DNA from 2 places in the Rossellomorea sp. GQ25 genome. Region 1 is predicted to be linked to the other one. Evidence: riboswitches for the same ligand, from Rfam matches in the RefSeq annotation. Region 1 holds a riboswitch; the other holds the start of a gene.
The links. Region 1 has a riboswitch for S-adenosylmethionine ahead of AC6CIB_RS12755 (methionine ABC transporter ATP-binding protein). Riboswitches for the same ligand answer to the same signal wherever they lie in the genome.
Positions count from the first base shown of each region.

Region 2: linked by a shared signal. The riboswitch ahead of metK (methionine adenosyltransferase) and the one ahead of AC6CIB_RS12755 (methionine ABC transporter ATP-binding protein) in region 1 are both predicted to bind S-adenosylmethionine.

Region 1 is NZ_JCAXEQ010000003.1:379,466-395,105, reverse strand. It holds gene AC6CIB_RS12765 (MetQ/NlpA family ABC transporter substrate-binding protein) at 1-655, opposite strand, end outside; gene AC6CIB_RS12760 (methionine ABC transporter permease) at 671-1,339, opposite strand; gene AC6CIB_RS12755 (methionine ABC transporter ATP-binding protein) at 1,336-2,358, opposite strand; SAM riboswitch class I at 2,509-2,615, opposite strand; gene AC6CIB_RS12750 (hypothetical protein) at 2,726-3,076, opposite strand; gene AC6CIB_RS12745 (thioredoxin family protein) at 3,354-3,671, opposite strand; gene AC6CIB_RS12740 (toprim domain-containing protein) at 3,674-4,033, opposite strand; gene AC6CIB_RS12735 (YusG family protein) at 4,215-4,451, opposite strand; gene gcvH (glycine cleavage system protein GcvH) at 5,075-5,458, opposite strand; gene AC6CIB_RS12725 (arsenate reductase family protein) at 5,585-5,941, opposite strand; gene AC6CIB_RS12720 (ArsR/SmtB family transcription factor) at 6,059-6,361, opposite strand; gene AC6CIB_RS12715 (hypothetical protein) at 6,394-6,519, opposite strand; gene AC6CIB_RS12710 (SDR family NAD(P)-dependent oxidoreductase) at 6,520-7,173, opposite strand; gene AC6CIB_RS12705 (acyl-CoA dehydrogenase FadE) at 7,255-9,039, opposite strand; gene AC6CIB_RS12700 (acetyl-CoA C-acetyltransferase) at 9,110-10,288, opposite strand; gene AC6CIB_RS12695 (3-hydroxyacyl-CoA dehydrogenase/enoyl-CoA hydratase family protein) at 10,326-12,710, opposite strand; gene AC6CIB_RS12690 (bifunctional metallophosphatase/5'-nucleotidase) at 12,955-14,535, shown strand; gene AC6CIB_RS12685 (YuzL family protein) at 14,624-14,761, shown strand; gene AC6CIB_RS12680 (YczE/YyaS/YitT family protein) at 15,213-15,640, shown strand, end outside.
Region 2 is NZ_JCAXEQ010000009.1:17,660-33,299, reverse strand. It holds gene AC6CIB_RS20930 (sigma-54 interaction domain-containing protein) at 1-1,004, opposite strand, end outside; gene AC6CIB_RS20925 (cupin domain-containing protein) at 1,180-1,695, shown strand; gene AC6CIB_RS20920 (MDR family MFS transporter) at 2,035-3,222, opposite strand; gene AC6CIB_RS20915 (glycogen biosynthesis protein GlgD) at 3,378-3,542, opposite strand; gene AC6CIB_RS20910 (YtzC family protein) at 3,539-3,832, opposite strand; gene mnmL (tRNA modification radical SAM protein MnmL/YtqA) at 4,034-4,999, shown strand; gene mnmM (tRNA 5-(aminomethyl)-2-thiouridylate-methyltransferase MnmM) at 4,996-5,568, shown strand; gene AC6CIB_RS20895 (LLM class flavin-dependent oxidoreductase) at 5,737-6,738, opposite strand; gene AC6CIB_RS20890 (immune inhibitor A domain-containing protein) at 6,855-9,233, opposite strand; gene tbcS (tetraprenyl-beta-curcumene synthase) at 9,577-10,650, opposite strand; gene AC6CIB_RS20880 (alpha/beta hydrolase) at 10,665-11,468, opposite strand; gene AC6CIB_RS20875 (gamma carbonic anhydrase) at 11,553-12,068, shown strand; gene metK (methionine adenosyltransferase) at 12,269-13,471, opposite strand; SAM riboswitch class I at 13,683-13,827, opposite strand; gene pckA (phosphoenolpyruvate carboxykinase (ATP)) at 14,153-15,640, shown strand, end outside.

The sequences.
Region 1 (15,640 bases):
TTGAATCTTCAAGAGGTTTCAACCCTGCATCGATAGCATAGTTAGAATTAATGACAACTGCGTCCCCTTCTTCGTTTTCATACATTTGTGGAAGAAGAGCTGCTTCGTACTCATAATCGAATTGGATGTTTCTGGGGTTTTCTTTGATGTCTTCAATTTGTGCTTGCGTATTTTCCACCCCATCCTTTAAAGTGATGAGACCTTTTTTCTCTAATAATGTAAGGATACGTCCATGGTCCGATACAGAGTTACTCATTAAGATCGTAGCGCCTTCAGGAAGCTCCTCGAGAGATTTGTATTTTTTAGAATAAACACCGATTGGCTCAATATGAATTCCGCCTGCATTGACAAAATCATATTCATTTTCCTTCATTTGCAAGTCCATATAAGGTGTGGTCTGGAAATAGTTCGCATCTATATCTCCATTATCCAGATCTTTATTGGGGAGGATATAGTCTTGATACGTTTCAATTTGTAAGTCGATCCCTTTTTCTTCCAAGACAGGCTTCACTTGTTCAAGGATTTCAGCGTGTGGAATATTAGATGCACCTACCACCAATTCCTTTTCGTCATTTCCCGAACCTGAATCACTCCCACATGCTGCTAATCCAAAAATACTTGTTGCTGTTATAACTCCTGCTACCCATTTTTTCATTTAATTTCTCTCCTTTTATCGTTTATCTAATTTATTTGTAAAAAAATCACCCAGTATCTGAATCGCAAACACAATGAGTAAAATCATTATGGTTGCGGCGATCGTCACGTCTTCCCTGCTTCGTTGAAAGCCATCTAAATAAGCTAGGTTACCAAGTCCTCCAGCTCCGATGACCCCGGCCATTGCCGTGTATCCAACAAGGGCGATGGCTGTCACCGTAATCCCTGAAATCAAAGCAGGCATTGATTCTGGTATCAGTACTTTCCATATAATTGTGCTAGTCTTTGCCCCCATTGCTTTCGCGGCTTCGATGACGCCTTTGTTCACTTCTCTTAAAGCAATTTCTACCATGCGGGCGTAAAACGGAGCAGCTCCGATAATCAGTGCCGGCAGAGCTGCATTCGCTCCACGTATTGTGTCCAATAGTAACTTGGTGAATGGAATTAACAACACGATCAAAATAATGAAGGGAATGGATCTGAACACATTTACGACTGCACTTGTAATCGTATATGTCAGTTTGTTATCCCATAGATTTCCCTTTGAAGTAAGGAAGAGCAAAATCCCAAGGATCATTCCGAGTACAAAGGTAATCAATACAGACATCCCGGTCATATACAGGGTTTCGAGGGTTGCTTCCCACATCTTCTCCCAATCAACATTTGGAAATAAATTTTCAATCATCCTCTCAACACCTCCACTTGAACCAGTTGCTCTTCAGCAAACGCCAATGCATCTTTAATGGTTTGTTCATCCCCATCAAGGTGAACAAATAACGTTCCATAGGCACCTTTTTGGGTTTGGGAGATTTGTCCTTGTAGGATGTTTACTTCTAAGTCAAACTTTCTTATCAGCGCGGTGATGAGCGGCTGCTCAGTTGATTCACCTACAAAAGTAAATTTCAGCATTTTTCCATTAGGATATTGCGTCAATAGGTGATCAATGGTTTCACCCGTTTCCTTTACTTGGGAGACTTCTCTTACGAAACGCTTTGTAACTTGCTCTTTTGGATTTCGGAACACTTCCAATACATCCCCGAGTTCCACGACTTTTCCCTGTTCCATGACTGCGACACGGTGACAGATCTTCTGAATCACGTGCATTTCATGAGTGATCAGGACAATCGTCAGCCCTAAGCGTTTATTAATATCCACCAATAAATCAAGGATGGAATCGGTTGTTTGTGGATCTAAAGCGGAAGTAGCTTCATCACATAGAAGGACATCGGGATTGTTAGCAAGCGACCTCGCAATCCCCACTCGTTGTTTCTGTCCGCCGCTCAGTTGAGACGGATAGGCACCTCCTCTGCCTTCCAAGCCTACAAGCTTCAATAATTCATTGGCTCTATGGACTCTCTCTTTCTTTGAAACGCCAGCAATTTCTAATGGGAACTGTATATTTTCTAATACAGTACGAGACCAGAGGAGATTAAAGTGTTGAAAGATCATGCCTATTGACCGTCTTGCTTCCCGAAGCTTTTTACCCTTTACTTGGGAAACGATTTGACCATTCACGTCCACTATTCCATCTGTAGGAACTTCGAGACCATTGAGCATGCGAATCAGCGTACTCTTACCTGCTCCACTATAGCCAATCACTCCAAAAATTTCCCCTTGGGCAATATCAATATCGACCCCATCAACGGCTGAGATCGGACCCGATTTGGATTGATATATTTTCTTCACATCTGAAATGGTAATCATGTTGTATTCCACCTTCTTTCGGAGTAAAACGAGCTGTTTAATCAGAATTATTGTTGTATTCACCTGATGTTTCCTGCTCCTTTTTCTGAAGCAATAAAAAATGCCTTCCTGCGATAAGCAGAAAGGCATAATCATATAGGACTATCCTTTCTCTCATCTTTCAAAGCAAATGCTTTGAGTGAATTGGCACCATTTCAATTTTCATTGACGGTTGCCGGGCTTCAAAGGGCACGTCCCTCCACCTCTCTTAATAAGAGTAAAGTATATTATTTAATTATTTGGAATAGTTAAAGACTCTGAAAATTTGCTACAAGAGAGATTCTATCACCTGATTTAGAGTGTGTCAATTATTTTTTCAGCTTGATGTTTAGACTTCAACCGGCTCTTTTTCTCTGGATCTCGTTAGCCAAAGGACCGACTCCACAAATAATAGCGGACGATACCCTCCCCTTATTTCCAGGGCTCCGTCCTCAATCAGTTGAGACAACCGTTCTTCCCCTGTGAGTAGAGAAACCACTGTGTCCTCCATTCCTTCAATGACGAAGTGAGCATCACCACTTATATCATCTAATACAGCGCACCTCTTACTCGAAATAATAATGCCGTACACGTCACTTCCACAATCAAAATGAAGAATAAATGGGGCGTCTGGAAATAAGAGTCGTAAGTGATATCTTGAATGACACTGATCTACTAATTCCTCTAAATATATTCTCATGAGTACCCTCCCAGTGAAACTTCTATATAATAACAATTCCACTTTTAGGTATTTTCCCCTTCAATACTTTCTCGACATGTTTTGAACCGATCCATCTAATTTGTCGAACAGTAAGAATTTGGATAATTTCTGGTCAAAAAATGATGTCATTCGCAACATTTCCCGAGAAATATGTCTTCGTTTGTAGAAAGAAAATCGTTCTATAATTGGATTTATGAGGAAATAGGTGAAATCAGACAAATAAAAAAGACCTTCTCCCAAAAGGTCTCTTATCCCTCTAACTATCCGCGGTCTCATTTAGGGTTTCATATAAAAATGGCACGGATTGAAAGGCATAAACCCTTTCCTTTTCGACGCCATCCTTAAATAAAAGTAGGCAGGGTACACTTTCGATGGATTGCTCTTCTGCAAATTGGGGCAAGTAATTCAAGTTGGCCTTCGAAAAATGAAAGGATTGTGGAAGCTTCTCCACTACGTCAATCATCTTGCTTGCAACCTGACAGGTACCACACATCGGTGTATAAAGATAAACAGCTTCGAACGCATGGTCTTCAATCGATTGTTTTAAAGTTCCGGTACTACTTACCTCAATCAAAACTAGATCATCCTTTTTCCTAGAAATTCTTTATGAACGTCGATATTGGCTCCAATAAGCACTGACGCGAGGTGATACTCCGGAGCTGCGGCCACTTCCTTGTACATACGATCAATATACAAATGTTCAGCTTCAGGAAACTCACGTTTAAATTGCTTGCGTAGTTTTTCACCTGCATCATCAGCATCTACTAATATATAGACATCCCTTTCCAATAAAGCGTCAATGAGTTCGTCCATTTTCGTAATGCTAATGGTCCCGTTTGTGCAAATAATTTCAATCGGTTCTTTAATGATATCTTTTACTTTTCGTTTGTCAGTTGTTCCTTCGACAATGATTACTTTTTCGTCAAGTTCCATCATGATCATCACCTTATCTTTCATAAATAAGATTACGATAGTATATTCAAATAACAAGAGATGATGTCCACTTTCTACTTATATTTTCTCATGTTTATAAAAAAAAGTGCAAGTGGCTTGCCTAAACCATCTACTTATACGAATGGTGCCAGATTCATTAATGAATCTGGCACCACGAGCCTCTCTAACACCAGCCACCCTCATCACAATCGGTGTATCTTGCTTGATCGCCTTCTGTGGATGTGTAGCTTTGATAAATTTTATTTTCTTTTGCTTCAAAGTTCGGCTCCATGGTTATTCCGTCAAGAGGCAAAGCCATTCTCCCGATTGGCTGATTATCCAAATATAGTTCTACTTCACCATCTCTAAGTTTTCCTGTCACTCTATTGGTTACATCTAATTTCTTAGGCTCAAGTACCATTTGTGTTCATCCTTTCTCGGTGAAAGGCTCTTTTCGCAAATGTTGCTATTTAACAGAAGAAAGTAATAGTTGATTTCCGCTACAGGATGCTCGCTTTCCGCGGGGCGGGCGGTGAGCCTCCTCGTCGCTGCGCTCCTGCGGGGTCTCACCTGTCCCGCTATTCCCGCAGGAGTCGAGCACCTTCCGCTCCAATCAACTTTCCCAGCATGAAGTTTTTCTATTATATAAATTTTTCAGAAGACAAACTCTTTTAAAGAGTGCAGCGGTGGATTTTCTCTCTTAAGGACTAGAAATTCTGCTTTCTTTAGATTTTTTTGTCCAATAAGCTCTGTCAAGCAAGTTTCTTAAAGGTGGTGATGGGAACTGCGTAGACTCCTGCGGAAAAACAGGCGTGCCGAGACCCCGTTCGGCTAAGCCGGGGAGAATATCGGCCGTACGCTAGCTGCAAGTGAAGCGGTTCCCCTCACCATCTAACACTCACTGGTTGACAGAGCCCTGGCAGAACTTATGTTACAAAACAACATACTTTGCAAAAAGAGCCTTGTGAAAAAACGTCTACTCATATGGTACCCAAAATAAAAAACAAAACACCTTGAGAAATTCTCAAGGTGCTACTGAAGAAATTATCCTTCATTAATCATTTCGTCATACTGTTCAGCTGTCATAAGCTTGTCTACTTCTCCAGCATCTGAAGGTTCAACAACGATCATCCATGCTTTTTCGTAAGGTGATTCGTTCACGAATTCAGGGCTATCAGATAGCTCTTCATTCACTTCTACCACTTTACCCGATACAGGCGCATATAGCTCTGAAACGGTTTTAACCGATTCAACACTACCGAATGGCTCGTCCGCTTTAATCTCATCTCCAACCTCTGGTAACTCAACGAATACGATATCGCCCAGCTCAGATTGTGCAAATGATGTGATTCCTACGCGTACATTTTCACCTTCAACTTTGACCCACTCATGTTCTTCTGAATAACGAAGTTCTTTCGGTGTACTCATTCCTATCCCTCCAAATGCTAGTTATACAACCTAATATTGACACACTTTTCATTGAAAAAGCAAGAAAACTAAGCGTGAATAAGGAAACTTTTTCATTGTCCATGATTTGGTAATCATAGACCTCTTTTACTTCCAGGTTTCTTCAAAGGTTTCTTCCTTGAAACCAACTGTCACCTTGTTTCCATCTGCTGTAATTGGACGCTTGATCAGCATCCCGTCTGTGGAAAGGATTTCTAATAATTCCTCATCAGAAGCTGAGTTTACTTTATCTTTCAATCCTAGTTCACGATACTTTTTACCACTTGTATTGAAGAACTTTTTAAGAGGTAAATCACTCTTTTCATATAGGCTTTTAAGCTCGTCTTTAGACGGTGGGTTTTGGACAATATGTATTTCATTCATTGCTATATCTTGATCTTCAAGCCACTTCTTTGCTTTCCGGCACGTACCACACTTTGGATAAGAATAAAAAGTCAACGACATCATTCCACCACCTTTCATTATGATCTGGATGAAGCAAGGCTCCATCCAGCATTCTGTATTGCACGAATCTATCTCTACATTCGACAATATTCTTTATTATCCTTCTTTTAAGAAACATTACTCACATTGTTTTTCAACCGTCTCAACCAGTTCCTTCAAAAGGACGGTTGCATTATCCAATTCAAGAGAATAGAAGCGTTGCGTCCCCCTTTGCTCTAATGACACTAATTGCTGATCTCTCAGGATCTTTAAATGGTGAGAAACAGCAGGGCGCGATAATGTCAGATTTTCAGTAATTTGATTGACCGTAAGAGGTTCTTGTTCGGCAAGAAGTAATATTATGTCCTGACGATAAGGATCACTCAGTGCTTGAAATAATGGAATACAAGCACGAAATGTTTCGATTGCTTTTTGACCCATAGTCTTCTCCCTTCAAACTCATTCACATTCAATTATACCTGTTCTTGTACTTTACGAACAATATTTGTGGCCATTTTCCTGGGTATAAAACTAATGGACCGAGTCAGCAATCTGTTTTTAATACCTGGGATGATAACGGTTTTGTTCTTCGTCATCATTTAGTTATACCCCTCTTCTACCACTTCTTCCACGCTCATCACACCAGACAAAAATAGTTTTGAAGATTGTAGGTCAGCTGCATCGCTGAATCCCGTTTTGGTAGCTCCTGGGCACAAAGCGGTCACTTTCACTCCGTGTGATGTCCATTCATTTGCCAATGCTTCTGAGATAAAAAGGACATACGCTTTGGTTGCATAGTAAACGGCCAATAATGGACCCGGTTGGAATGCGGCTGTTGAGGCTACATTTAGAATTTGTCCACTATTTCTGCCCAACATTTCTTTTCCAAAATACTTGCTTAGCTCTGTAAGGGCAGTTATATTCACTTGAATCATGTCGAGCTCTTTTGATAGCGCTGTTTGCTCGAATTCACCAAACAAACCGAAGCCTGCGTTATTGATAAGGATATCTACCTGAATCTCTTGTGTTTTCACTTCCTCATATAACGTTTCAGATGCTCCAGGTTTGGAAAGGTCTGATGGTATGACGTATGATTTCACTCCGTACTTACTTTCTATTTCTTTTGATAGAGTTCGAAGCTTCTCCTCACTTCTTGCCCCGAGAATCACATCATGACCTGAACCTGCAAATTTATGACTAAAGTGCAAACCGATACCATTTGAAGCTCCTGTAATTAAAACTGTCTTATTCATCTATGATTACCACCTCAACTTCAATGTTCAAACACAAAGGGACGGACCTCCATTCAGAGGTCCGTCCCTTAAACTACTCAATTAAAGTGTATATTTTTCTGCGTCGATCAGCTTTTCTGATGCCGCACGTTTAACTGCGATCACGTTGATCGGTGTATGGCGGGTGAATTTACGAAGTGCGGATAGCATCATCCGCAGTGTGTCACCCGTTTCAGTTGCTACAAGCGTTTCTTTCGCATGTTGTTCGATTTCGTTGAATGCTTCTTGACAGAAGATTTGTGTGTAAAGAAGTTTTTGTTGAGCTTTCTCTACTCCACCTTTTTGAATCGCTTTTTCTGTTCTAAGAACAACGGACTCCATCGCGTAAGCGTTTGAAACGATATCGGCAATGTTCACAAGGATTTCCTGCTCTTTTTCAAGAGCCTTACCGAATTTTTGAGCCGCTAAACCAGCAAGCATCAAGCCGATTTTCTTAGCGTTTTTCATAAGGTATTTTTCCTGAGCAAGTGGCTCATCGCCTACTTCTTCTGGCATAAGCATCATTAATTCCTCTTGAAGTGCCTGTGCTTTTTGAAGTAGTGGAAGTTCACCTTTCATGGCTTTACGGAGGTATGTGCCAGGAACCAGAAGACGATTGATTTCATTCGTTCCTTCAAAAATACGGTTGATACGGGAGTCACGGTACATTCTTTCAATCTCGTATTCCTGCATAAATCCGTATCCACCATGAAGTTGAACACCCTCATCGACTACATAATCCAGTACTTCTGTTGCGAAGAATTTATTCAATGAACACTCAATCGCGTATTCTGCAATCGACTTTGCCACTTCAGTTCCGTTCTTCACTTCTTCATCCGTAAGCTTGCTCATACGATCCTCGAACAATCCTACTGTACGGTAAACGGAGCTTTCTGCTGCGTATAATTTAGACGCCATTGTTGCCAGTTTTTCTTTTGTCAGGTTGAAAGCAGAAATTGGTGTTTTGAATTGCTGACGTTGATTAGTGTATTGTACCGTTACCTCTAATGCACGTTTACTTGCTCCGACAGCCCCTACCCCTAATTTGTAACGGCCGATGTTTAAGATATTGAAGGCAATGATATGACCTTTCCCGCTATCCCCAAGAAGGTTTTCCACTGGAATTTCAGCATCTTCCAGAATTAATGTTCGAGTGGATGAGCTTTTGATACCCATTTTCTTCTCTTCCGGACCAGTTGAAACGCCAGGGAATTCTTTTTCTACGATAAACGCAGAGAAATGCTCCCCATCGATTTTTGCGTACACAACGAATACATCAGCAAATGCAGAGTTCGTGATCCACTGCTTCTCACCATTTAAAATGTAGTGAGTACCTTCTGCATTCAATTTAGCTGTCGTTTTGGCTCCCAGAGCATCTGAACCTGAACCCGGCTCTGTTAATGCGTATGCTGCCAGTTTCTCACCAGTTGCCAGTGGAGGAAGGTATTTTTGCTTTTGCTCTTCGTTACCGAACAGAACGATTGGCAGTGAACCGATTCCAACGTGTGCACCGTGAGAAATGGAGAATCCACCTGCGCGGGACATTTTTTCAGCAATCAGTGCCGAGCTTACTTTGTCTAATCCAAGACCGCCGTATTCTTCAGGAACATCTGCCCCTAGAAGCCCGAGATCTCCCGCTTCTTTTAATAGACGAACAGAGTGGTCAAATTCATGGTTTTCCAGATTATCAATCACAGGTACCACTTCATTTAACACATAATCCTCGGTTGTTTTGGCAATCATTTTTTGTTCATCAGAGTATTCCTCCGGTGTGAAAACTTGCTCACAGCTTACATCTTCAATTAAAAAACTTCCACCCTTGATCAGCTTTTCTGTTTGATTCGCCATTTCGAATCCCCCTAAAAATTATTATTTTGAAGGAGTAAGGTGCCTCGGCATTCGAGGTCCTTCCCTCCTATTAACCTATTAATTCAAAGACGCCGGCTGCACCCATACCGCCGCCGATACACATGGTGACGATACCGAATTGTTGGTTTCTGCGTTTCATTTCGTGTACGAGGGAAAGGGTCAGCTTCGCACCTGTACAACCCAGTGGATGACCAAGAGCGATGGCTCCACCGTTTACGTTCACTTTTTCTTCATCTAATCCCAGCTGACGAATGACTTGGATGGATTGAGAAGCGAATGCTTCATTCAGCTCAAAAAGTCCGATATCCGACAGCTCCAATCCTGCCATTTTCAATGCGCGTGGAATTGCTTCGACTGGACCGATTCCCATGATCTCAGGTGGCACTCCCGCTACGGCAAAACTTCTGAATTTCGCCATAGGCTGAAGACCAAGGGTTCCTGCTTTTTCACGATCCATCACCATGACCGCTGCCGCGCCGTCACTCGTTTGTGAAGAATTCCCTGCTGTTACAGACCCCTTCACATTGAATGCCGGGCGTAACTTAGCCAGTACTTCCGAACTTGTTTCAGCACGTACACCTTCGTCTTTTGAAAATTGGAATGATTTCTCGACCAGTTTACTTTCATTGCTTACTGAACGATGAAGCACATCAACCGGTACGATTTCATCGTCGAATTTCCCATCTGCGATCGCTTTTGCCGCTTTTTGGTGACTTCTTACTGCGAATGCATCTTGATCTTCACGGGATACACCGAACTTTCTTGCCACCTGCTCAGCTGTGTGCCCCATACTCATGTAGTATTGAGGCGCATTTTCAGCTAACCTGGCATTCGGACGGACTACGTGACCCATCATGGGAACAAGACTCATGGATTCAGCTCCACCTGCAATCGCCGTATCAGAGTGACCAAGCATGATTTTTTCTGCAGCATAAGCAATGGATTGCAATCCAGATGAACAATAACGGTTAATCGTAATCGCCGGTACTGAATCAGGCAGTCCTGCAAGACCACCGATATTTCTTGCCATGTTTAACCCTTGTTCTGCTTCAGGCATCGCGCATCCGATGATCAAATCATCGATATTGCCTTCATAGTTTCCTGCACGTTTGAGGGTTTCTTTAACTACAAGTGCCCCAAGATCATCTGGTCGCACCTGTGCTAATGATCCTTTTCTTGATTTTCCGACTGGTGTTCTTGCACCAGCAACAATGACTGCTTCACGCATGAAATTCCCCCGCTTTCTAATATGGTGTAAACGCTGATTAATTGCGTAATGGTTTTCCTTTAACAAGCATGTGCTGCATTCTTTGTTGTGATTTCGGCTGTGCAACAAGACTCAGGAACGCTTCTCTTTCAAGGTCCAACAGGTACTGTTCATCAACTTCTGTTCCGTACGGTACTTTTCCACCTGCGATCACGTAAGCAAGCTTTTTCGCGATCATCAGATCATGTTCTGAAATAAAGCCTGATTGGAGCATGGATTGAGCTCCAAGAAGAAGGGTTGCATATCCTGTTTCACCGACAACGGGTACTTTCTTACGGATCGGAGCTGAGTATCCACCTTCGTATAGGCTTAGTGCAGCCTGTTTTGCATCGTATAGCAGATGATCATTGTTTACACTTACTCCATCTGCTTTATTTAAGAAGTTGTTGTCTCTAGCTTCATCACCAGATGTGGAAACCTTCGCCGTAGCAATCGTTTCGAATACTTTATTGGCCACTTTTTGAAGATCGAATTCCACTCCATTTGGAAGGTTCGCTAAGTGCTTCATATAAAGCTCTTTGTTTCCACCGCCTCCAGGGATCAAACCAACACCAACTTCCACTAAGCCCATGTACGTTTCCATGGAAGCCTGGATGTGGGCAGCCGGTAAGCAAACTTCGCTCCCTCCGCCTAATGTCATGCCGAATGGTGCTGCTACAACTGGTTTCGTTGAATATTTGATCTTCATCATCGCCTGCTGGAAGTGTCGCACGACCATATCGATTTCAAAGACGTTGTCATCCTGCGCTTCCATGAGAATCATGGCAAGGTTCGCTCCAACACAGAAGTTCTTGCCCTGGTTTCCGATGACGAGTCCTTTGTAATTTTTCTCTACTTCATCAACTGCAAAATTAATCATTTGCGTAATATCTAATCCAATGGCGTTATTTGGAGAATGGAATTCAAGAAGCGCGATTCCATCACCGATATCAATTAAGCTTGCTCCGGAATTCTTTTTGATCAGCTTCCCTTGCGTCTTAAGCGCCTTTAAGTCGAGTGCCTTCGGGTTTCGCTCTACAAGTTGGTAGTCTCCATGGTGATAGAAGTAACGCTCTCCATCTTCTTCTTTATAGAAAGTGGAGTGACCTTCAACGAGCATGGTTTCCACCCACCCAGGTACCTTGAAGCCTTCTTCTTTCATACGGGTTACAGACTTTTCAACTCCGATCGCATCCCATGTTTCAAATGGACCCAGTTCCCAGCCGAAGCCCCATTTCATGGCCTGGTCGATGCCTACGATATCATCAGCGATTTCACCGTGCAGCTGGGCTGAATAGATTAAGACCGGGGACATGATATTCCATAGGAGCGTGCCTGCTTGATCTTTCGCATATACAAGTGATTTTATTTTATTTTTTAAGCCTTTTTCATTTTTCGCCATTTCAAGTGAAGCGGTTTTCAACTTTTGGCGTGGCTGATACTCCATTGTTTCAGGATTAAGCTCCAGAATCTCTTTTCCTTGTTTCAGGAAAAATCCCTGTCCACTCTTACTTCCCAGCCATCCATTCTCAAGCATTTTTTGCATGAAGGATGGTACTTCAAATACCTTTTGCTCTTCACCATCTACCTGGTCGTACACATTCTTCGCTACATGTGCGAATGTATCAAGTCCAACCACATCAAGTGTACGGAAAGTGGCACTTTTCGGTCTTCCGATCGTTGGTCCCGTGATAGAATCAACTTCTCCTACAGAGTAGCCGCCTTTCAGCATTTCTTGAACAGTAATGAGCAATCCATACGTTCCGATCCGGTTTGCAATGAAGTTCGGCGTATCTTTCGCCATCACGACACCCTTACCAAGGATGTCTTCACCAAATGTCTTCATGAAACTGACTACTTCCGGATCCGTCTTCTTCGTTGGAATCACTTCAAGAAGCTTTAAGTAACGAGGCGGATTGAAGAAATGCGTGCCTAAGAAATTCTTTTGGAAATCATCGCTTCGCCCTTCTGACATAGCCTCGATTGAAATCCCGGATGTATTTGAACTGATGATGCTACCCGGTTTTCGATAGCGTTCCACTTGTTCGAACACTTTCTTCTTGATATCTAAATTCTCGACGACTACTTCAATCACCCAGTCACAATCCCCGATATTTGTAAGATCATCCTCGAAGTTGCCTGCTGTAATAAGTGAAGCGTTTTGCTTTGATGTCAATGGCGCCGGTTTTTGTTTGAAGAGCTTTTTTAAAGCGTTTTCACTAAATTGATTACGAAACGCCTTGCTCTCTTCTGTCAGTCCCTTTGCTTTATGTTCGTCGGTTAATTCTCTTGGTACGATATCTAATAACATTGTCGGGATGCCGATATTTGCAAGATGAGCGGCAATCCCTGAACCCATGACTCCTGATCCTAACACTGCGGCTTTCTGAATTCTACGAACCAATGGTATTTCCCCCTTTTACACACTTTGAATGAATACTCATTCATTTTTTATTCAAAAAAAAGACTCGAATGAGTTCCTGTTACATCTAATATATCTGATTTTCTAAAATATCGCAATATTTAAAAGACTAAAAATGATAAATTTTACAAAAACTTTGGTGTTTTTACTGTGTCATGTTCTTCCTGGATAATGTAAACTTGATACACAAGAATGTACTGAAAATTTTAAGGATATGGAGGATGGAATGAAAAAACATACGACATCTATCACGATTCTTGAAACCAGTGATATTCACGGGCATATATTCCCTTACTATTATGGAACTAAGAAAAAGGCAACCGTTGGATTAGGTAAAATCGCTGCCTATATAAAAGAAATACGAGACCAAACCGGCAATGTATTGGTCATTGATAACGGGGATCTCTATCAAGGCACTCCCCTTACTTATTACTATATGAAACAAGCTCGTCATTTGCCAAACCCTTTTGTTTCAATTTTACATGAAATAAATTATGATGCAGCCGTGATCGGCAATCATGAATTCAATTATGGGATGGAACCCTTACGTAAAGCTCATCAAGAAGCAGAGTATCCTTTTTTAGCCGCTAATATCCTCGATAAGGGGACGATGAAACCATTGTTCGGACTCCCTTACTTTATCAAAGTGTTCCCAAATGGGGTGAAAGCAGCTGTACTTGGTGTAACGACACATTATATTCCAAACTGGGAAAATCCCTCTCACATTGTCGATTTGTCATTCGAAGATGCCTTTACCTCAACTCTTAATTGGGTTTCCTACATCCGCACAGTAGAAAAACCTGATGTGATGATTGTTTCGTATCATGGGGGCTTTGAAAAGGATATTCAAACCGGTTCACCAACTGAACGACAAACTGGTGAAAACCAAGGCTATAAGATTTGTCAGAAAATAAAAGGAATCGATGTGATGCTGACCGGTCATCAACACAGAAAACTTGCCGGCACCATCAATGGTGTTTCAATCGTTCAGCCGGGAATGCATGGTGAGAGCATCGGACATATTACCATTGAGTTACAAAGAAACAAGCACGGATGGACGATTGTAAACAAGGTGCCTTCAATCATTTCCATGGAAGGAATGGAGGCCGATAAGAAGGTCCTTTCCACAGCCCGGGATATTGAAAGCAAAACACAATCCTGGCTGGACCAACCCATTGGTACAATTGAAGGATATATGCAGATAGTAGATACATTCGAGGCTCGTATTAAGGAACATCCATTCATTGAGTTCATCCAGCGCGTCCAAATGGAGGCAGCGGACGTTTCCATTTCAGCAACCGCTCTATTTAGTGAATCACAACAGGGCCTGCCCAGTATAGTCACATTGAGGGACATCGTGTCTAATTACATCTATCCCAATACTTTAACCGTTCTTGAGCTTACAGGTAGAGACATACGACTTGCCCTTGAGCGCTCGGCATCTTATTTTACTGTAAACCAAGCAGGGGTGCTTAGTGTGAACCCTGATTTCACCACCCCTAAACCTCAGCATTATAATTATGATATGTGGGAAGGAATTGACTACGTGTTGAATATCAGCCATCCAATAGGAGAACGAGTCACTTCCCTCTTCTACAATGGGGAACCCTTAGCAGAAGATCAGGAATATCAAGTCGTCATGAACCATTACCGGGCAGGTGGCGGCGGAGAATACTCCATGTTCAAAAACAAGAAGGTTATCAAAGAGATCCAAATCGACATGACCGAGTTGATTGCTGATTACTTCCTCAAACATAAAACAATAAAAGCTGCCTGTAATCACAATTGGAAAGTTGTGGTCGATTAAGAGGGACGGACCTCACTTTGAGGTCTGTCCCTCTTCTTTTTCATAATTCTATATGGATAAGGGAATCTTAGTAATGGAGGTGTTCGACATGGCTAAGCATAAGAAAAATCCTTCAAAAGCTGGAGTAAGTGCGGCAAGTGTGAAGGGTGACGCTGGTCCTACCGTTGATATGGACGGCGGAGGGAAAAGAAACAGTCAAAACAATCAATTTAAGAAGCAACCATAGTAAGTTAGGAAGAATAGCACCCGATTTTGTTGGTCGGGTGCTTTTTTTGCGTAAAGTTGATGGTTTGGGCGTGAGTGATTACCGTTTCAAAGGGATTTATAGGCCATTGGGAAATTGATCGACCGTTGTTTGGATATATCGACCGTTATATCGATTTATCAACCGTCATCCAGATTTATCGACCGTTATTTCATTTTATCAACCGTATTTTCAATATATCGACCGTTCGACAAATTTCGCTAAAAGCACACACACTAATCCCCCAATAACTCTTCCAATCTTTTTCCCTTCTCATACAAAAATTAACTTTGCCTTGTCCCCACTTTTACAGTAAACTAAGAATATAAATTTTAAGTCGTCAGACCTCCTACTTTATCATCACCACCTAAGGTAGCTCGTCTGTTTTTTAATGTACAGTAATGATAACGTTTACAGAGAAGGAGACTATGCAATGAAGCGCAGACTTTTGTTTTTTACGATTGGACTTTTTATTTTGACAATGGGGGTTGCCTTGATTATTAAATCTGGTTTGGGTGCCTCTGCTTGGGATGCCCTGGCCGTTGGGGAATCGAATATGTTTGGGATTACGGTTGGAACCGCTGTTTTCATAAATGGGATTGTACTGATCGGCCTTAATGCTCTTATTATGAAGAAGAAGCCTGATGTATTGGCTGCGGGGTCCATTCTTGTGATTGGTCTTTTGATTGATTTTTGGTTACTGGTTGTCTTTAATAATTATGCGCCTGAGATGCTGATGAATCAGGTGTTTGCCCTTGCTTCAGGCATTTTGACAATGGGACTTGGTATTGCGATTTACTTACAGGCTAAATTCCCGGCAAGCCCGATGGATACACTTATGGTGGCAATCCATACGCGTTT
Region 2 (15,640 bases), on a different contig from region 1:
TCTAAGAAAAAGGCAGCCAAATTCTCGATATCTTCCTTCCGCTCACGGAGAGGGGGAATTTGAAAGGGGACTACATTAATACGATAGTACAGATCGCTTCGAAATCGCTTTTCTTCCATCATTTTTTCAAGGGGGCGGTTCGTGGCGGCGATGATACGGACATCCACATGTTGAATCCTTGTTGAACCGACTGCCTCGACCTCCCCTTCCTGTAAAGCCCTTAGAAGCTTCACCTGCATGTTGAGAGGCATGTCCCCAATTTCATCAAGGAAAAGTGTTCCTTTATGAGCCAGCTGAAACTTCCCTTTTTTACCACCCTTTTTTGCTCCTGTAAAAGCACCTTCTTCGTAACCGAATAGTTCTGATTCCAGAAGCTGTTCTGGAATCGCCGCGCAGTTCACTTTAATGAAAGGTTGTCCGCTTCTTTCGCTCAACTGGTGAATACTATGGGCGAACAGCTCTTTCCCCGTGCCACTCTCACCTCTGATCAGAATCGAAATATCACTGGGGGCAATCATTTGAACTTTATCCTTCAATTCATTCATTCCGGGTGATTCACCGATAATATCATTTAACGTGTATTTCACGCCTGTATTGATATCTTGAATGTAACTTTGAATTTTAGACATCATATTCTTTACGTGAGAACTCATTTGCATCCATTCACTCGTGTCCCGGAAGATCACCGATCCAAATGCTCCAATCACCTTACCATCAACCCAAATCGGAATTCGATTAGCGATCATATAGTTTCCTTTTATGTATTGAAGGTCTGCCACTTCCTCTTTGCCACTGCCCGCAACAATATGCATACGTGTGTTTTCGATGACGTTTGTCACATGTGAACCAATCGCTTTATCACGTTCAACCTCAAGAAAGCGACAGTAATTGTCATTTATATAAATAATCGTGCCTTCGTTATCAACGACGACCAACCATTCAAAAGCGTTTTCAAGAATGATTTCAATCATTTCGACGGATACCTTTTTTAATAAGCTGCTCATTTCCGTTGCCTCCTCTGTTTTTGAAAGAGAACATATACATTTATAGTAGCACATACATTCACCGACGTTGCGAAAATGAAAGCAGCTTGCCAATCATTTCACTTACCAGTAGCCATCCGGTTTACTGTATACGGTATTAGGGAAACTTCTTAACAATGAATGGAGGAATGAAAGGATGAAAATAGAAGAACTGAAAATATTTTATTTCGAAGACGATGGATTCATCCCGAACAACCCGGACCTGCCTGTACTCATTTACCGGAATGCACTAGAGCATCCTCATGACGCCGAAGAGCTCTTTAACAGAAATCAATGGCTCAATAGTTGGACAAATGGAATATATGATTACCACCATTACCATAGTAATGCACATGAAGTATTAGGGGTTATGGAAGGTGAGGCAACGGTTCAGTTAGGCGGTGAAATGGGCGAAGAAGTGACGGTCCATAAAGGTGATGTGATCATCCTTCCAGCTGGGACCGGACATAAGAAATTATCCGCAAGTCCCGACTTTAAAGTCTCAGGTGCCTATCCGAACGGTGATGATTATAATGTGAAAAAAGGTTCATTACGAGAACGGCCGAGTGTATTGATTGAAATTAAGAACGTTCCGCGTCCATCATCGGACCCTGTGTTTGGAGAAACGGGTCCACTCTTAAAATATTGGCTCAAGAAAAAAGGATTAAACTAACGTTAGCATCCAATCGATTACGTTTTTTATTCGATTTTCCCATTCCTATTTCTCTATAGTAACGCTTCTTTGAAACGACTATAAATATTTCTTGAAATTCCTATAATCTAAGTGGTTAGATTATTTTTTTGTAAAATAGTCTTGTTTTCTTTTAAGTCCTATGCTATTCTATTATAGCGATGAGCTGAATTGTGTAAGTCGGGGATCACGTCCTTGTGACAACAAACGATGTGGCGTTTGCTGATCTCTCGCCTCAATTTTTTGCAAGTGGGCTTCCGTAGGAAACGGGAGCCCTTTTTATATGGAGAAACCCCCAATGAATCCTCATTGGGGGTTTCTTTATTGTTGAACCGATACGGAGACTGCGCTTTTCTTTTTCAACGGTCGGTCATATTGACTCGTAATGACTAATGAGACCAAGAAGAAAGCGATCAACGTCATAAACAGCACCTGCATGCTGAATACGTCCACTAATACTCCTCCGATAAACGGTCCGATCATTCTTCCTCCTGTTGCTGTACTATTCACGATTCCCTGATAGAACCCTTCTCTACCTTTTGGAGCAAGTGAGTTAGCTATCGTAGGAACAGCCGGCCATATGAGCATTTCACCGATCGTCAGAATGATCATCGCAATGGCAAACCATTGAAATTGATCGGCAATCGAAGCCACTGCGAACGAAACCATGAAAATAATCGTCCCAATCATAATTTGAAGCTTTAAATTATGTTCAAAACGTTTGATGGCTTTTGATAAAAGCGGCTGTGCAAGCACGATCAATGCTCCATTGATCGTCCACAATAAGCTGTATTGTTTCAGGCTGATATTGATTTCCTGCGTATATGTCGCAATGGTGGACTGCCATTGAACATAGCCCATCCAGCATAATAAATAGGCAATACAAATGAAGAGCAAAGCCTTCAGTTTCGATTTATCCCTTATCACCTTAGACTCATTCAAAACGGATGTTTGATGAGCATTAACAGAAATGTTTCGATAACCCAATAAGGCAATGAAGAAAAATACGATATACATACTAAGATTCGCTAAGAATATATAGTTAAAGGAAAATGAGGCGACGAACCCACCTAATGCAGCGCCAACAGCAACTCCAATATTTTGCGCCACATAGACGGAATTGAATGCTTTCCGGCCACCTTCAGGCCATACGGAACCTGCCATGGCATACATGGAAGGAAAGACGATTCCCGAGCCAAATCCAACAATGGTCAAGAAGACCACATAGTGAGGCCAGCCATGCCAAATATTCATCCCGACCAGAGCAGTCAAGGTAATGGAAATTCCTACTAATATCGAGCGGTATCCACCAAACTTATCAAAAAGTGTTCCCCCGATCAGATTTCCGATTACACTCGCTCCAGCGTTCATCATCAGCACAATTCCCGCTACAGACAGTGACTTCCCTAAATTCTCATGTAGATAAATGGTATTAAGAGGCCATAAAAAAGAGGCACCTGTCACATTCACCATCATTCCAATGACAAGCAACCATAATGATTTGGGCATCATTCTGCCCCCTTTCATCAATTTATTTCGAGTCCCAAAAGGATTTTACTCTTTTTTGTGAAAGGGGGCAAGAATTATTTCTCAAAATAGATGTTCTTTTTCATAACTTAAAAAAACTAGGTGCCCCATTAGTAAGAGCACCTAATTTCAGTCCGTTATTTTCCATTATGATGATTAGATTTAACAGGCTGTCCCTGTTTTTCGTAGCGCTTTTTTGCAGCTTTGACAGGATTGTTTTCAGCCCCGAATTCTGTATCTAATTTACGGAAATCACTGCGTGTCTTTTGTTCAGGGTTTTTTTTGTCAGAACGTGTAGTCAATGTAATTTACCTCCTACTACATTTGGATCGTGATCCAACAAAATCATCTCATTTTGTAAGGTCTGAAGCTGAAGTCTCATGCGATGCAATTGTTCACGTTGTTGAGAGTTGGCGCTATTGGCTAAATGAGCCACATCATTTACCGCTTCTTCAAGCTGCTGCATGGCTTGAGTGTACTCCACATCATGGTAATGCTCTTGCTGTGTCCCTGATTTATATTGTTCTTGAGCGTAACGAATGGCATCTTCACACTTTTGAATGCATTCATCAACCGAATTTCTTGTTGCCATTTCGACTACCTCCTTGACGTATAGAATAAAGAAGAGGAAGGTCCTATCCTTACTCTCCTCCACCTTAGTTTGAACCTGATTGCCCGTTTCAGAAGTGGTAATCTTCGCCTATTTATCTATGCAGGATACATTTGACCCCGTGTTCATGTTAAAATCTTTTTGAGCGTCATACATACTGTTTTACACATTGAAACGTAGGAGGTGTTTGTCATCGAGACAAACCCATTTCCATATGCCACAGATTTAAAACGATATCATACGTGGAACTACCATTTACGAAATCACTTTGGACATAAAGTCTTTAAGGTTGCTTTGGATGGCGGCTTCGATTGCCCGAATCGGGATGGAACGGTTGCCCATGGCGGTTGTACCTTTTGCAGTGCTGCCGGCTCAGGGGACTTTGCCGGCAGCAGGGTCGACTCTTTAGAAAAGCAATTCAATGACATTAAACAAAGAATGCATAAGAAGTGGAAAGACGGTAAGTATATGGCGTATTTCCAAGCATTCACAAACACTCACGCACCTGTGGATGTGCTAAGAGAGAAATATGAATCAGTTCTCGAGCAAGATGGTGTTGTAGGTATTTCCATCGCTACCCGTCCGGATTGTCTTCCTGACGATGTGGTCGAATACTTAGCTGAATTGAACGAAAGAACCTATTTATGGGTAGAACTGGGCCTGCAAACCGTTCATGAAAAAACTGCCGGCTTGATCAATCGTGCCCACGATTATCAGTGCTATGTCGAAGGTGTCAATAAATTAAGAAAACACGGTATACGGGTCTGTTCTCATATTATTAACGGACTTCCTCAAGAAAATGAAGAAATGATGATGGAAACAACACGTGAAGTGGCCAAACTTGACGTCCAGGGAATTAAAATTCACCTCTTGCATTTGCTGAAAGGAACTCCCATGGTCAAGCAATATGAAAAAGGACTGCTCGACTTCATGGATTTCGATCATTACGTGAAATTGGTTTGCAATCAGCTGGAAATCATTCCACCTGAGATGATCGTTCACCGCATTACGGGGGACGGACCTATAGACTTGATGATCGGACCGATGTGGAGCGTGAATAAATGGAGTGTATTGAACGCGATTGATGATGAACTAAAACGCCGGGACAGCTGGCAGGGAAAATTTTATAAAGTGGATGTGAAAGCATGAAATTAGATCGAATCTTACCTTTTGCAAGGGAGCTTCTGGAACGCTCTGTCAAACCCGGAGATATTACAATAGACGCAACACTCGGGAATGGACATGACACTTTATTCCTGGCTCGGTTAGTGGGAGAAAATGGCCGTGTATACGGTTTTGATATCCAAGAGGACGCAATAGAAAGCACCAAAGAACAGCTCATCACCCATGAGCTTGCTCACCGGGTTACACTCTTTCACCAAGGGCATGAGACAGTGATGAACGTCATTCCTCCCGTCCATCACGGGAAAGTGACAGGCGCAATTTTTAACCTTGGGTACTTACCCGGCGGCGACAAGGAAATTGTCACCCGTCCGAAAACAACGATACTCGCCTTGAATCAAATCCTGGAAATGATGGCACCTGAAGGGATCCTCGTCCTTGTCATTTATCACGGGCACCCGGAAGGAGCGGTAGAACGGGATTATATCCTTCGCTACGTGGAAAAACTGGACCAAAACTACGTCCACGTCCTTCGCTATCAATTCATGAACCAACTAAACAATCCTCCATTTATTGTGGCATTGGAGAAAAGATAAATAGAAAAGCGGAAGAGCTTTGCCTAGAGGCGACAAGCGTAAGCTGAACTTGCCGAAAAGGCTGGTTTTTACCTTTTTGGTGAGTTTGGCTTATGACCTCGAACCTCTAAGCCCTGAAGCTGGCCAATAAAAAATAGGGACGGACCTTTTCGAGGTCCGTCCCTATTTTTATAACAGTTCGTTTGCGATTAATTCGAATGATTTGAGCTTGTCCTGGAAGTCGTATGTGATGCTGACGAGCATGATTTCATCTGTTTGGTACTGTTCACTTAGTGAAAGTAGTTGTTCTTTCACTTTTTTAGGATTTCCCACGACCATGCGTTTGCGATTTTCACGAACTCTCATTTCTTCAAATGGCGTGTACTGATAAGCTGCCGCTTTTTCAGGACTTGGTGTCCCGTTTGAACGCATGCCTTGTTCAATCATTAAGATCGCTAAGTCTATGCTGGATGCGACTCTTTCTGCTTCTTCATCCGTTTCAGCACAGATGGCAAACACGGCTACGATGTTTTTGGGCTCCTTCAAATACTCGGAAGGAACAAAGTTATTTCTGTAAGCCTGTGTATATTGAGCGCCGCCCTCCCCGTTAATAAACTGGGCAAAGGTATAAGGTAATCCTTTTTGTGCTGCCAGCATCGCACTGGACGGACTTGAGCCGAGCATCCAAACTTCCGGCATCGTTTCGATCATCGGGGCTGCCGTTAATCCTTGATAAGGATGAGTATCCGGTATTGAATCGGTTAAATACCCCAGCAGATCATCGATTTGTTCAGGATATCGATTGACGTCCCTCGGCTTCCCGTCGTGCAGGGCCATCGTTGCCATCGGCATTCCGCCAGGTGCCCTACCCAAACCTAGGTCAATCCGATTCGGATTCAGCGCTTCAAGCAATCGGAAGTTCTCCGCTACTTTATATGAAGAGTAATGAGGAAGCATGACCCCTCCCGAACCGACACGGATTCTTGACGTATTCTGTACCAGGTGAGCGATCAATACCTCCGGTGAGGAACCCGCAAGACCCGTTGAATCATGATGTTCTGATACCCAGAAACGTTCAAACCCTAATTTCTCGGTATGTTGTGCTAATTTTACTGTATGATTTAAAGCCTCTTGTGGGCTCATTCCTTCTGAAATGGGTGACTGATCTAATACGCTTAACTTGATAGTCAAAATGGACATCTCCTTTAATTGATGTGAGTATTATTATCAATTCAGTAGTAAAAAATGTCCACTAACATGCTTAAAGGGTGACGGCCGAGATGGCAGTCACCCTTTAATGGTTTGAATTATTTGTACAGTAATACCTTACCTACAGTACCGTCAGCACTTTGGCCTACCACACGGAATTTTAATCCGTAATTCGGTACGTTACGTCCAGCGTCTACCATACCTTTGTTGCTGTAATCCGCACTGTCGTCAAATAATGGGTTACGTGCAGTGTGGTTGTCTTTCATTGTGATACCAGTAATATCAGAATAATCTAAGAACATTTTCTCGGACTTATTCAGGCTGAATGCAGCATCGTGAACCTGGTAACGGGTCGATCCAGCTGTACCGTCGCTCCAATAGTTTGTCTTTTGGTCTGCGTCGACAACTCCAACGAATCCATCTCCAGGATGAGCTCCTGTCCAGTTTTCGCTGAATTGTTTGTCAACGTACCATACTACTAGACCACCATCATATTTCATTAAGCTTGCACCACGGCGGATGTTGGCCAGACCTTCATCTACACCATTGTGGCTGCGCCATTCCAGTAGGTAGTAATGGTCGGAGCGTTTGATACCGTCGTCCTCAGTGAATCCGTCTAGACTAAATTTAGCATCGCCTTCAGCGTCATCAAACAATACTTCTTCTCCATCCACCACTACAGAAAGATCGTCTGCATAAAGGCCAGGATTTGAAACGGCAGCATCTGTTACATACTCAATGGCAACTTCAACTTCCTGACCAGCATAAGCTGAAAGGTCGAAAGAAGCGTCAATCCATCCGTTAGAAGAACCCGTGATTCCATTTCCAAGATTAGAGTCGTTAGGATTTGTATTAGTAGTAATGCCACTCGCAACAGGCTCACCGTTAACCGTTACATATGCATAATCCCAGTCCGTTTCAATGTCATACCAAGCTTTGAAATTGAACGCTGCAGATGTTGCATTCGTTAAATCCACAGTAGTAGTTAAATAATTGTGTAAGTCATCTGCACTTCCTGAGAAGTACTCTTTTTCACCACTTGCAGGCTCATTGATGACTGTTTCTTTTTGAGGAAGATTTACTTTCACTACGTCGTTGTTTGTTCCTTTTGTGTTTGCTTCGTCAAGAAGAACTTCGAACCCTTTTCCATCAACATCATCAACGTTCACTTCAGTACCCGTTAACCAATTACCTTTTGTCCCGGTAATATCAACAACCGCTGATTCTTGAAGCATTTCCTTCATATAAGGACTGAACCCTGTAGGCTGAGTACCAGGAATATCCCCGGCCCAGCTGCCGCTTGCCATGATGGACCAGTAGCTTACCGGTTCACCTGTACCAGTGTACTGAGTATCGTATTCATCAGGAAGACCCAGGTCATGCCCGAATTCGTGGGCCATGACTCCAACTGCACCGTCCTCAGGTTCGATGGTGTAATCATAAGCAGCCATCGCTCCACCCCAATATGGAACTGTTGCTTCAGTTCCTGGAAGAGCATGAACCCCACCAAGATTCCAGCGATGAGACCAGATTGCATCAGATCCTAATTCTCCTCCACCAGCTTCTTCACCCACACCTGAGTGAATAACCATTAAGTGGTCAACCAGACCGTCTGCCTCAAGATAGTTACCATCTCCATCAAGGTCATAACGATCCCATTGGTCATAGTCGGAAATGTTTACGTTTGGATCTGCCGCTGCTGCTGCTAAAGCTTCTTTTACAAGACCTCGTGCATTTACATCACTTCCGTCAGGCTGTGGATCATTTCCACCATATGCTGCTGCAGGCTTACTTGCTGTATACCACCCGGCAACTTCACCTTCAACAGAATAGCTTCCACCTGACTGCTGTTCATAATATTGCTTCATCGATACATATGTTTTACCGTCTGGACCTGTCCAACCACCTGTACCAAACAACATATCTTGATAATGCTCACGGGAATAAGCATCTTCACCTTCATAATACATGTCCGTTTCCTCAGGTTTCATGTTATTATGCTCTCTGTCAGGATAATCAACTAAAAGAACCAATACCTTATCCGTACGCATTTCACCGTCATACGCTTCTTCTTCTACAGAAGCTGGTGCATTCTTCTTAGCTTGTCCAAGCTTATTTCCCTTACCTGAAGTCAAGCTGTTATTCTTCATTTCTTTTTGAAGCTTAACCTTCGCTTCTGATTCTTCACCTTCTAGTTCTCCTTCTCCTGCTTCTTTTTCAGCAGAATCCGCTTTCGCTTTCAGGAACTTTTGCAATGCTTTCTCCGCTTCAGCAGGTGTCGCATTTTGCTTAATCTTGCCTTCATCTTTCAGCATTTCAATCAGGCGTTCGTCATTCGCAATGCCTAAATCAAAAGGCCCTCCATGTATATGATCATGTTTCACCGTTGGCTTCGCTAACACATTCTCAGGCACTGTGGTTGCAGCTGATGCAGGTACAGCAAATGCCCCTACACTTAATGCCGCAACCATGGCCATCGATAATACTTTACGAGATTTCAAAAACGTTTCCCCCTCTTTTTATGTACTAAATTTTTACACTAATTAAAATATACTCCATTATTCTGAAAAGTAAATATTTTCAGAATATATTAGTTATTTAGTATGACGAAATAATATATTTTTAGGTAAATAGTATGATATTCTACTGATTGTAAAATGGGTAAATTATCATAAATCGAAAGATGTAAGCGGTTAATATTTGTATAATTATGGTATTTAAGGTCGAATTTAGTATTCCTTCACCCGACTATAGTTTGATAAAACAGACAAAAAGAGGGACGGACCTTCGAAACTAGTTTCGAAGGTCCGTCCCTCTTTTTCAGGATGTTTTTTTGCGATTTCTCCATTTACGGTAGATTTTTCCGTTGATGTAGAAGAATCTGGTGATCCAGCCGGCTTGTGCGATGAATTGTTTGGAGAAGGATTGTACTTTTTCTTGTTTGTTTGCCTTGTCGTCTGACAGGTAGACGCCGATGAGTCCTTTGTTGATCAGGCGGTGAAAATGGGCATGGGGCAGTTCATGGGTGTGTTCGTCGGCTTTCTGAAGGAAATGAAGCAGACGCTCTTTTAAATGCTCATCATCCTCGTAATAGAAGCAGAAGTTCAGGTCTCCCCCCTCATGGTCCTCATCCTGATCGATGAAATAATCAAGAAGAATGTGTAAACCTTGAATGTATGGAAAATATCCATGTTTGATTTTTTCTGTATAAGATGGCTGAAAATCGCTTCGGCACGCGTATGACACTAAACAGAAAATGCCAAGTGTCGATCCGGAGCAGGCGGAAAACTCGTACCAGTTCATTTCGGGAAGGTTCGAACGGTGAGTTTCAAACCAATTCTGCAGCCTTCCTACTCTTTCTTCTTTTTTTACATGTTTATGTATCTGCAAGTCGCAGTAGTATTCACAAAGCAGGATAAGATCCTTTTTGATGCTGTCATAGTGATGTAATGCTTCAAGAACGGACTGACAGGTAAGCACTAAATCACTCAGATACCCCCCATCATCCTGATCGGTCCTTAAAGCATAGTAATTGACAGGCACTGCACCCACCGTTAGGGCGTCTTTCATGGATTGATGAAGAAGGGCAAAATCATCTGGATCCAGGGAAACGCTTCGATCACACAGATTATCCAAATAATCGCTTATCGTTTGATAGGCGACGATAAATCGAATCGTGTCTTCTTTTTGGTCCAGTGCCAGCAGGGAAAGGATTGATCCACCTTCACAGTGAAACGTTTTATGCTCGATACTGGCAAGGGCCTGACTTCTTAATTCCTGATTGGGGATCGCTTCTGCCCGCCTCTTCCACTCATCTAATTCTTTATGAACAATCGGAAAAACATTTCGGTATACTCTTGTCATTAACGAAAAGGGATCACTTGGGATCGACACCTATACCACCTCTTTTACAAAATGTATCCTAGCGCTTTCAAACGACTTTCAATGAAGATCTTGGAGTATTCAAAGATATCTTCTCTTTCTGGTTCATTATAGATTTCATGATAGCATTTCGGCCACTCTTTGTAATGCATTTCAGATAAAGACAGTTCGTTGAACCATTTTTTCACTGCTTTTTTATCGACGATTTTGTCGTCACCAGCCTGCAACACCAACAGAGGGACGTCTGGCATTTTTTCCAGGTTTACAAAAGCCAGTTTTATCGCTTGGGAGAGTTCCCTGTACCAACGGACAGACACCTTGGTGATATAGAGTGAATCGTTGCTGTCAATTTCACGTACATCTGCATTTCTCGTTGCCATATCGATCGTTAATCCTGATGGAAACTTCACCATGGGAGCGATCTTATTCAAACCGTAAGACAAGAGCTCGATCGGTCTTGACGGGGTCGTAACCAAGCCTAAACAAGGCGAGGACAATATCACACCTGCCAGGTTTACATGGGTTTCCTGAAGCATACGAACCGCAACAAGCCCACCCATACTATGTCCAATCACAAATACAGGCAATTCAAATTGATAAGCTGCCTGTACCCAATCTTTCACTTCCACTATATATTCATCAAACGCATCAATATGTCCTCTTTTACTTCTCGATGTCATACCCTGACCCGGTAAATCCCCCATGATGACATGATAGCCTGCTGCACGCCACATTTCAATGAGCCAACCGTACCGACCATGATGCTCCATTGCTCCATGAATGATAACGATGACTGCCTTTGCTTCTTGATCTGTTTCCCATTTCCACATGGCAATTCCTCCTTAATAGTTCTCTATGTGAATGAATTCTGCTACCATTATTATAGTAAATATTATTGAAAGGGGTAGTAAAAAATGCTCTATCCATATTATGATAAAAAACCAATCATCGCTCACTCGGCATACATTGCCGATTATGTGACCATCTCCGGGGATGTGGAGATCGGTGAAGAGTCCAGCATCTGGTTTAACACCGTCATCAGAGGGGATGTGGCTCCAACAAAAATCGGTAATAAAGTAAATATACAGGATAATTCCATGCTTCATCAGAGTCCAAATAACCCTCTTATTCTTGAAGATGAAGTAACCATAGGTCATGGAGTGATTCTACATAGCTGCAAAATCCGAAAAAAAGCTCTAATCGGAATGGGGTCGATCATTCTCGATAATGCTGAAATTGGTGAAGGAGCATTTATTGGGGCGGGAAGCCTTGTTCCACAAGGGAAAGTCATTCCTCCCAACACGCTGGCATTCGGTCGTCCAGCAAAAGTAGTGAGAGAGTTAAATGAACATGATATTAGCGAAATGAAGCGAATTTCGAAAGAATACGCAGAAAAAGGACAATATTATAAAAGCATCAAACCATTTTAATATCCTATACTTGGGATACCCCAACCTTCATTAGATTACTCATGGAATTTTTTCATGTGTGACTGGGGAAAAAAGGGGTGGATCTTCTACTTAGGGTTCATCTGACATTCGACACGAACCAACAAGCTTCGCCAAATCCGAAATTGCCAAAAAGACCAACACCCTAAAAAAGTGTTGGTCCCTTCTATCTCTATCTTTCCTTATTCGCTTAACGCTTCCGCTTTTAATGCTTCTGCTTTGTTTGTACGCTCCCAAGGAAGATCAATATCGTTACGGCCAAAGTGTCCGTAAGCAGCTGTCTGCTTGTAGATCGGACGACGAAGGTCCAGCATTTTGATGATTCCTGCAGGACGCAGGTCAAAATTATTGCGAACAACATCAATTAGTACGTCTTCTGATACTTTTCCTGTTCCAAATGTATCAACGGAGATGGATACCGGTTGAGCAACCCCAATCGCATACGCTAATTGAACTTCACATTTTTCAGCTAAACCAGCTGCCACAATGTTCTTCGCTACATAACGTGCTGCATAAGCCGCTGAACGGTCCACTTTCGTTGCATCCTTACCAGAGAATGCACCGCCACCGTGACGAGCGTATCCGCCGTATGTGTCAACGATGATTTTACGGCCTGTTAACCCTGCATCACCTTGTGGACCGCCGATAACGAAACGACCAGTTGGGTTGATGAAGTATTTTGTTTGCTCATCGATCAGTTCTTTCGGTACAACAGGGTCGATGACATATTCTTTTAAGTTACGTTGGATTTGCTCAAGCGTCACTTCAGGGTGATGCTGAGTTGAGATAACGATCGTGTCAATACGAACCGGCTTATCGTTTTCATCATATTCAACCGTTACTTGAGTTTTTCCATCGGGACGCAGGTAAGGAAGGATCTCTTCTTTACGAACTTCTGTTAAACGACGGGAGATTTTGTGTGCAAGGGAAATCGGAAGAGGCATAAGCTCTTTCGTTTCATTACAAGCGAACCCAAACATTAACCCCTGGTCACCTGCACCGATTGCATCGATTTCTTCATCTGTCATTTGACCTTCACGGGCTTCAAGTGCCTGATCTACACCTTGAGCGATATCAGCAGATTGCTCATCGATGGATGTTAATACGGCACATGTTTCAGCATCAAAGCCATATTTTGCACGAGTGTAGCCAATTTCACGGATCGTTTCACGAACGATTTTTGGAATATCGACATATGTACTCGTTGTAATTTCACCTGCAACAAGAACAAGACCCGTCGTAACAGAGGTTTCACATGCTACACGAGCATTCGGATCATTTGTAAGAATTGCATCAAGAATTGAATCAGAGATTTGGTCACAAATTTTATCTGGATGTCCTTCGGTTACGGACTCAGATGTAAACAGACGACGTTTAGTTGACATCAAGGTTCCTCCTTAAGCGTAATTGCTAGACTTTGGTCTAACAAAACATTAAACAGATACGGTACTCATTTCCCTAAGTAGTATGAAGTAAACATGAATTTTTTATAAGAAAATCATGAATTATGTGCATTTGATCCACTATAAACAGAAAAAACCCTTCCCCGAAAAAAGCATTAGAGGAAAGGTTTCAGATCATAGCCGCGCCTTTTCTCTCTTATCGTTCAAGGTTCATAGACCTTGCCTCAGTTTAGCACCTTCGCTTAATCGGATCGTTTCAGACAGAAAGGATCCATTCACTATTTAGCAGGTTGCTGGGTTTCATAGGGTCTGCTCCCTCCACCAGCTCAGGATAAGAGTATCCGTTCAAGGAACAATGATAACGTTTAGGACAAAGGGTGTCAACTTTTTTTCGAGTGACATGTTTAACCATTCAAGCTTACTCCTTTCATGATTCCAACCTAACTTGTCCTCATAAAATAACCTAATTAGGTAATGAGGCTAAACATTATGATATTTTTTACATATATATAAGAAGATACAAGCTATATTTGGACGAAAAATGTGACAATATGAAGACACATTATAAAATTGAATAAATAGTATAGACTAATGGTTCAATTGTGTTATACTATTTTTGTGAAGCAAACGAGATCATTAAATTTATATAAAGGAAGGGTTCTAATGAATTCAGTGAGCATGTCTAATGAATTAACAGAATTACTTAACGGTCAAAACATTCAGGAACAATTATCTGTTTCCCAACTAGTTGAAAAAGTCCTTCAACGAAATGAAGGCGTTTTAACATCATCAGGTGCAGTCAGAGCAGAAACTGGTAAATACACAGGACGCTCTCCTAAGGATAAATTCATTGTAGAAGAACCATCCACGAAGGATAAGATTGAGTGGGGTTCTGTCAATCAACCAATCTCTTCAGAATCATTCGATAAACTATATACAAAAGTATTAGATTACTTAAAAGAAAAAGAAGAAGTATTTTCATTTAAAGGGTTCGCAGGTGCTGACCCAAAACATAGACTACCGATTCAAGTGATCAACGAATTCGCTTGGCATAATCTTTTCGCTCACCAATTATTCATTCGCCCTACACAAGAAGAGCTAAAGGGTCATCAATCAGAATTCACCGTCGTTTCTGCCCCGAACTTCAAGGCAGATCCAGCAGTAGACGGAACTCACTCTGAAACATTTATCATTGTATCATTTGAAAGAAGAATTGTCTTAATTGGCGGAACTGAGTATGCAGGTGAAATGAAGAAATCGATCTTCTCTGTCATGAACTACGTGCTTCCCGAATCCGATATCCTTTCCATGCACTGTTCTTCAAATGTCGGACGTGAAGGAGATGTGGCATTGTTCTTCGGTTTATCCGGCACAGGAAAAACAACATTGTCCGCAGATCCAAACCGTCGTTTAATCGGCGATGATGAGCACGGATGGTCTCCGAACGGTGTATTCAATATCGAAGGCGGCTGCTACGCTAAGTGTATTGGTCTGACACGTGAAAAGGAGCCACAAATCTTTGATGCGATCCGTTTTGGTTCTGTCCTTGAAAATGTGGTTCTCGATGACAATTCCCGCATCCCTGATTATGAGGACAACACTTTAACAGAAAATACCCGTGCTGCGTACTCTCTTCAAGCGATGGAAAACATCATTGAACCAAGTGTTGCAGGACATCCAAATACCATTGTATTCTTAACCGCAGATGCATTCGGGGTATTACCTCCAATCAGCAAACTGACGAAAGAACAGGCAATGTACCACTTCTTGAGCGGATACACATCGAAGCTTGCAGGTACTGAGCGCGGAATCACTTCACCACAGGCCACATTCTCAACATGCTTTGGCTCACCTTTCCTGCCACTCCCTGCAACTCGTTATGCTGAGATGCTTGGGAAGAAAATCGATGAGCACAACGCACAAGTATTCTTAGTGAACACTGGTTGGACCGGTGGAGAATACGGTGTTGGTAACCGCATGAAGTTATCTTACACTCGTGCTATGGTTCAAGCAGCTCTTGAAGGGGAACTGACTCACGTAGAAACAGAAACGGACGACATCTTTGGTCTGAACATCCCTGTTCACGTCCCTGGTGTTCCAGACGAAGTGCTTCAACCAAAGAGAACCTGGTCCAATGTAGCAGCCTATGAA